2 linked regions of the Bdellovibrio bacteriovorus HD100 genome follow. The protein of the gene in region 2 binds, or shares a complex with, the protein of the main gene of each other region. Links are inferred from orthologs where the notes say so. Each region holds a gene or a part of one and is shown on either strand. Other genes may lie near its edges.

The links. Proteins that work in one complex are often made in the same cells at the same time.
Region 1: the proteins of BD_RS14115 (region 2) and BD_RS17810 are in contact, whole or in part, in a cryo-EM structure (PDB 6ZJN), measured with the Thermus thermophilus proteins. The link is inferred for Bdellovibrio bacteriovorus HD100 from one-to-one orthologs. Residues at the interface, in WP_096411123.1 of Thermus thermophilus: Thr2, Leu3, Lys4, Leu6, Ser9, Thr13, Tyr16, Leu17, Val22, Thr23; in WP_096411122.1 of Thermus thermophilus: Arg41, Phe42, Val44, Arg45, Met46, Thr296, Tyr354.

The regions. Positions count from the first base shown.
Region 1 is NC_005363.1:3,758,174-3,761,109, forward strand. It holds BD_RS17810 (complex I subunit 1/NuoH family protein), read right to left. Parts: upstream 2,077-2,936; coding sequence 925-2,076; downstream 1-924. Other genes in the region: nuoL (NADH-quinone oxidoreductase subunit L), read right to left, coding at 1-37; nuoK (NADH-quinone oxidoreductase subunit NuoK), read right to left, coding at 66-389; BD_RS17805 (NADH-quinone oxidoreductase subunit J), read right to left, coding at 379-915; BD_RS17815 (NADH-quinone oxidoreductase subunit A), read right to left, coding at 2,086-2,349; mfd (transcription-repair coupling factor), read left to right, coding at 2,578-2,936. UniProt on the Escherichia coli protein: NDH-1 shuttles electrons from NADH, via FMN and iron-sulfur (Fe-S) centers, to quinones in the respiratory chain. The immediate electron acceptor for the enzyme in this species is believed to be ubiquinone.
Region 2 is NC_005363.1:2,987,786-2,991,671, forward strand. The notes cover bases 434-3,432. They hold BD_RS14115 (NuoI/complex I 23 kDa subunit family protein), read right to left. Parts: upstream 2,196-3,432; coding sequence 1,671-2,195; downstream 434-1,670. Other genes in these bases: BD_RS14100 (TerC family protein), read left to right, coding at 434-442; thpR (RNA 2',3'-cyclic phosphodiesterase), read left to right, coding at 526-1,155; BD_RS14110 (Ig-like domain-containing protein), read right to left, coding at 1,105-1,497; BD_RS14120 (2Fe-2S iron-sulfur cluster-binding protein), read right to left, coding at 2,192-3,432. Also shown: more of BD_RS14100, read left to right, coding at 1-433; more of BD_RS14120, read right to left, coding at 3,433-3,772; NADH-quinone oxidoreductase subunit NuoF, read right to left, coding at 3,753-3,886. UniProt on the Escherichia coli protein: NDH-1 shuttles electrons from NADH, via FMN and iron-sulfur (Fe-S) centers, to quinones in the respiratory chain. The immediate electron acceptor for the enzyme in this species is believed to be ubiquinone.

The DNA of each region.
Region 1 (2,936 bases), 770 kb from region 2 along the record:
GGAAACCAATGAATGGAGCCAGAATCAGGATTGCCATTAATAGAGAATGATTCACAGCTTATCCCCTATCCTTTCAAGTGCTCAAAGAAGCGAATATTCACTTCGTTGAATCGTTTAAAGATGGATACTGCCAGCGCCAGACCCACTGCCGCTTCCGCAGCCGCGATAGTCATAACGAAGAACACCATGATGTGACCATCCAACAGGCCCAGGTATTTACTGAAAGCCACGAAAGTCAGATTCACAGAGTTCAGCATCAACTCGATGGACATCAAAAGAACGATCACGTTACGGCGAAGAAGAACGCCCGCCATACCCATAACAAACAAAAGTGCAGCCAGAACCAAGTAATGAGTCAGGCCGATATTATTGATGAACTCAGTGTTCATGTGTTCCACCTTTACTGCGTGCCAAAGCAACGGCACCCACTGCAATTACCAGAAGAAGAACGCCCAAAGCCTCAAATCCGAAGATGTATTTGGTGAACAAGATCTGTCCCAAAGCTTTGGTTGATTCCATGCCTGTACCCACCAGCACCGGATTATCAGTGGTTTTTTCACCCATCAGATTCACCGACATGGCGATGGCACCCACTACCAAGCCTGCAAACAGGCCGACAGAGGCGATCTTAACCACACCCGTGAACTTGCCACGAGTGAAGGCCTGAACGTCTTTTTTCAAGTCGAAGAGCATGATCACCATCGTGAACAAAACCATGACCGCACCGGCGTAGACAATCAGCTGAACGCCCGCGATGAAGTAGGCATTCAGAGTCACGAACAATGCGGAGATTCCCACCATGGTCATCGCCAGGCACAAAGCGGAGTAGATCGGATTGGACATCAAAATGACACTAAGGCCGGAGGCCAGAGTGACAAACGCTAAAAACCAGAAAAGAAATGCATCTGCTGTCATTTTAACTCCTTACAAAGATGCGATGTAGATCACAAAGGCTGTGATAATGGTGTTTGCCAAAGCCCAAGGAAGCATCGTCTTCCAACCCAGATCCATCAGCTGATCGTAACGGAAACGAGGCAAAGTCCAACGTACCCAGATGAAGACCCACATGAAGAAACCAAACTTGATGTTGAACACCAGGAAATGGATCAACGCCACCAGGGCACTTGCCTTGCCGGCTGTGGAAGCAACACCCGCCGCCCATTCATTCAGCTCAGCCACAGACACGTAAGGGATCGTGTAACCGCCGAAGAAGAACAGCACCATCAGACCGGAAGCGATCATCATGTGACCGTATTCCCCGATGAAGAACATGTTGAATTTGAAACCGCCGTACTCAGTGTGGAAACCACCTACCAGCTCGGACTCACCTTCCGCCAAGTCAAATGGCAGACGGTTGGATTCCGCAAACGCGGCCGAGAAGAACAACAAAGCGCCCACTGGTTGATAGAAAATACCCCAGTTAGGAAGCCAGTTTGCGGTGATCGTGTGACCCAGGAAAGAGAACGCCAAAGGACCCTGCTGAGCCAGTGTCATTTCCGTCAGGTTGAACGTGCCATAAAGCATGATCACACCCACGATGGAAAGACCCAAAGCCAGTTCGTAAGAGATCGTTTGAGCGGAAGCACGAAGCGCACCCATCAAGGTGTACTTGTTGCCGGAACCCCAGCCCGCCATCAGCAATGTGTAAGCAGCCAATGAGCTGACGCCCAGGATGAACACAATGCCCACGCCGATATCATAACCCTGAACCAGGAAAGTGTAAGGACCCCAAGTGGAGCCGAACATTTCAAAGGTGCCTACCTGAATCGGAGAAGAAAGCGGAATCGCAGAGAAAGCCACTGCCCCCGGAATCAACGCGAAAATCGGAGCCGCATAGTACAGGAACGGCTTCGCAGTTTGCGGCATGAAGTTTTCCTTGTTCAGGAACTTCACCGCATCGGCAAGAAGCTGCACCAGACCCAGAGGACCCACGCGGTTCGGACCCAGACGATCCTGAATGAATGCGGAGCCACGGCGCTCAAGCCAAACCAAAATAGGCACTGCTTGAACCATCATCAGGAAGATGACGACCAGTTTTAAACCGTTGACGGTTATCTCGAAAATATCTTTACCCATTCCCATCGCTTAGTCCCATTCCAAAGCTTTAGATTTAACTTCCCAGAACAGCCCGAAGATGAAGATCGCGATGAAGATCATCATGGAAACGAAGACAAATGTGCCTTCGCCTGTCGCGATGAACTCACGGAATGAAATCGCCCAAGGGTACATGAAGATAATCTCGATATCGAAAAGGATGAACAGGATCGCTGTTAGATAGTACTTAACAGAAATCTTTGTTTCCTTTTTCTCAATACCAGGAATACCGCACTCGTAAGGCTCGTACTTCACAGGGTTGTATACCGGTTTTGTCCCAGTAATGTTGGCAGCAAGCCAAACTAAAAAGGCTCCAAAAAGAGCAATGAAAATGACGATGAATATGACTCCACCGAGTGGCACTAGTCCCTCCAAAGTTGTCGTTATTATTTGGATTTCAATTAGTTATATATGTGTCGTCAGTGAAAACCAAGAAATATGAATGGAAACAAGGCGATAAGCGTGGCAAGATGAGCCCACCAAATGAAAGCCGAAAGCACTCACACAAGACTCGAATCCATCCTGGAGAGAGCCTTTGAAACAACTCGCGGAAAGATTCAAGTCACCGGGGCGGCGTCTCCGCTGGCGCTTGCTTACTTTTTGTCGCAGACTTACTCTAAAAAAATCAACGGCTTGCCGCATCTTGTTGTGGTTGGTAGTCATCGCGAAGCAGTGACTTTGCAAGCCTTGCTGGAGTTCTTCGACCCGAGTCGTCAAAGCCATATTCTGCCTGCTTTCGATGTTTCACCTTACTCGGGTCTTTATCCCAACACCCAAGTCGTCGCCGACCGGGTTCGTTTCCTGGCAAAAGCTCAGTCGGCCAAAGCCGGAGAAATCTTCAT
Region 2 (3,886 bases):
TATCAAATGGCTTAAAAAGCACATCCGCGTAGCCGATCGCATGCATGAAGATCACTTCTTCATCAAAGAAAACGGCGTGAAACTGGCGACTCCGCTGTTCATTGCCCTGGTGTTCCTGGAATTCACAGACATCATCTTTGCGGTGGACTCGGTGCCGGCGATCTTTGCCATCACCAAAGAACCAATGCTGGTGTTTACTTCCAACATCTTTGCGATCCTGGGCCTGCGTTCCCTGTACTTCCTGCTGGCTGGCGTGGTTGATAAATTCCACCTGCTGAAGTACGGTCTGGCTCTGACTCTGGTCTTTGTGGGCTTAAAAATGGTATGGCTGAACAAATTGTTCGGTGGCCACTTCCCTATTGGCATCTCTTTGGGAATCATTTTCGCTTTCATCGGTGGCTCTATTGCCGCTTCCCTGATGTTCCCGAAAAAAGAATCTTAATTTCGGGTCCGTTGTCGCATTAATTTGCACGGCGGACTGGACAAGCCCCCTTAAAACAGTGATCCTGTTTGTGAGGGGGCTTTATGACCAGACGACTGTTCCTTGCTCTCAACGCTACCGATCCTTTGGCAGACACCTTTCTGCCGACCTTAAAGAAACTCAAAATTAATGCTGATCGACGCGACATGACCGTGAAGTGGGTCCCGACGGACAACTACCACGTCACTATCACGTTTTTAGGCGAACGCCCCGAAGAAGAAGTTCAAAGGGTGGCCGATGCGCTGGCGCACGTGTGCCAGAACTTTGCCCCGTTTGATCTGAAGATCGAGGATGTCGGCGCTTTTTCAAACGAACACGATGCACGCGTACTGTGGCTGGGTGTGCAGAACAAAAGAAGTCTGAATCAATTCAAAGAAGCTCTGGATCGCGAGCTGGTGGACAAAAATCTGCTGCCGCAAATTGAAGAACGGGCATTTTCCCCGCATCTGACCTTCGGAAGACTTCGCAACCCGCGAAGTGTGAAGGACATGATCTCGCCGTTTAAACGCAAAAGCTTCGGCAAAATTCATGTCACGGAAATCGTACTGTATGAATCAACTTTGCAAGGGGCCTTCCCTGTGTACAAGCCCCTTGCCCGTTGCCAGCTGACCGGAAGCGCCGACCTAGCGGATGGCGTTCCCGAACAAACGGATATAGATATTACTTTCACGTAGGTGAACAGTCACATCACCCCAGTGAGAACCAGTTGTCGACGGATGGAAAATCACGCGGATCGTGCACTGCTGACCCGGCATCAGAATCTGCGGGCAGTTGGTGTCCACGCGATACGCGAAAGAACCCTGAACGCTGATACCACGAATGAATGTGGAATCAGGACCGTTCGCCGTCAGAATGAAATCCTGAAATCTTGCCGAGTGAACAAAAGAAGTCCCGAAATTGTAGTTAAGATACTGATCCTGAGCTTTCGCCTCTACGTTCAGTGGCTGAACCGACACGTCTGCAAAAGCAAAGACTGGAGCGAAAACCAACGCCAAAGACATCAAAAACTTTTTCATAGAATCCCCCTCTATGACCTAAGTCTGGCAGGGGAACCGAAGTGCGGGCAAACAAAAAGGGAGTCTTTCGACTCCCTTTTTGACGCATTGTAGATGTAAAAAGTCACCAGGCACCTTTTAGAGAGAAAGTGGCGCCCCGACAACGAAGTCGGATGGGCCATTTTCATCAGCCGTTAGATGCCGGCTTTGTGGCGTTCTTCGTCGTCGACGTGAGTCAGGATGCCGCCCTTAAGATTTGGACGGTATGCCAGGTGATTGATGTCGTAGATGAAGTTTGCACCATTCACGCCCGGAGTCTGCCATTCAGGGCCCAGACGGATTGCATCCACCGGGCAGGCTTCTTCACAGAAACCGCAGAATACGCAGCGAAGAATGTCGATCTCGTAGCTGATCGGGAATTTTTCGACTGTTGGGTCGTTGTGTTCCGCCGCCGTGATCTTGATACATTCTGCAGGACAATTGGTCGCGCAAAGCATACAAGCCGTGCAACGCAAAGAACCGTCTTTTTTAACCGTCAGAACGTGATTGCCCTTGAAACGAGGAGAGTACTCATACTTCTCCTCTGGATAGTTCAGGGTCATCATTTTCTTCTGATTGAACAAGTTCTTCAGCAAGTGCTTCATGGTCGTTGCAAGACCACCCAGAATCCCCGGCAGGAACCACTTGGACTTTTCAGAGTTGTTTTGCATTACGCTCATAGGCTACCTCTTCTGAACACGAACTCATTCTTTTTACGGGCTTCCAGTGTCACCTGATCGTCACGCTGATTGTTCGGCATGAACGTCGCGCTCACCGCTGGGATCGCCAGGTTCTTGCCAACCATCAACAACGCCGCTTCAGTCAAAGTCAGTGCTTCGGAAACAATCGTCGTCGCTTTTTTGAACTTCTGCTCAAGACCTGCGTGGTTGATGAACGTGCCGTCTTTCTCAACAAATGTTTTTGTCGGGATCAACCATACGTTGCCAGTCAATGCCATCAAAGCGTCCTGTTTGGTCGCCTGCAGCCAGATCAGGTTGGAAGCTTTGGAAAGCTCTTTCACGCGATCTGCGAAATCAGGGAACGCATTCATGTTCTCCGGACCCGCCACCACAACGGTTTTGATCGCTCCGGAATTCAAACCGGAAGTCAGATCCGCCCAGGTCGCCGTGATTCCGTGCTTTTCCAGAACTTTCAGCAGGCCTTTGGTGTTCGGGTTTTTATCCCCGCGCAACAACAATCCGTCAAAGCTTTCAAAGGATTCCTTGTTGTTGATCCAGAAGAAGACTTTCTTGGTTTTGAACTCGTTCACGAACGAGGAAACGATCGCATCGAATTCTTCCAACGTGTACTGAGCCGTCAGAACCAGCGCCAAAGAATCACCCTGTGAGTTCTTCAGAACCTCATTGGCATTCTTCGCCGCCGCCCCTGCTGTCATCTCTGTCCAGCCGGAAGCATTGCGAACCTGCGCCTTCAACAGACGATGTTCACGGTTGACGAACTTGTAGATGTCACGACCTTCATCGCACATCCAGTGACCGTTCACCTGCTCATTATAAACAGGCTTCACGCGGAAGAAACCTTCCTTGTTATAGAAGACTTTTACGTTACAGCCGGTAGAGCAGCCATTACATACAGTTTCAGCATCTTTTAGATACCAAACGCGCTGACGGAAACGGAAGTCCTTGGACGTCAACGCACCCACCGGGCAGATGTCGACAGTGTTCAAAGAATACTTGTTATCCAAAGGCATGCCATCGTGAGTGCCGATTTCAGTGCGGTCACCACGGTTGAACAGGCCCAGTTCGTTGGTTTTGGATACTTCCTCAGTGAAACGAACACAGCGGGAGCAAAGGATGCAACGCTCGGAATCCAGAACAACTGTCGGACCCAGGTCTACAACCTTGTGTTTCTTTTGTTTGTGTTCGGCCATTTCAGGATCGTACTTGCCGTACTCCATGTACTGGTCTTGCAGACCGCACTCACCTGCCTGATCGCAGATAGGGCAATCCAACGGGTGATTGATCAAGTGGAAGTCCAAGCCCCACTTCACAGCGTCTTTCACTTTTTCAGACGTGTTGTTGATCTTCATGCCCTCAGTAACCATGGTGTTACAAGCGATCTGAACGCGTGGATTTCCTTCGATCTCCACCATGCAAAGACGACAAACACCGGCTACGGACAATCCCGGGTGCCAGCAATAGTGAGCGATACGATCGCCAGACTGTTGCATGGCTTCGATGATCGACGTGCCTTCTTTTACTTCGACTTCTTTGCCATTAATGGTGCATTTCGGCATATGTCGTTCCTTTTACCTTAGAGCGTCCTTCGCGAACGTAGAATTCAAACTCATCACGGAATTTAGTTACAAAGCTGAGAACCGGCAAAGCCGCTGCATCGGAAAGCGCGCAGA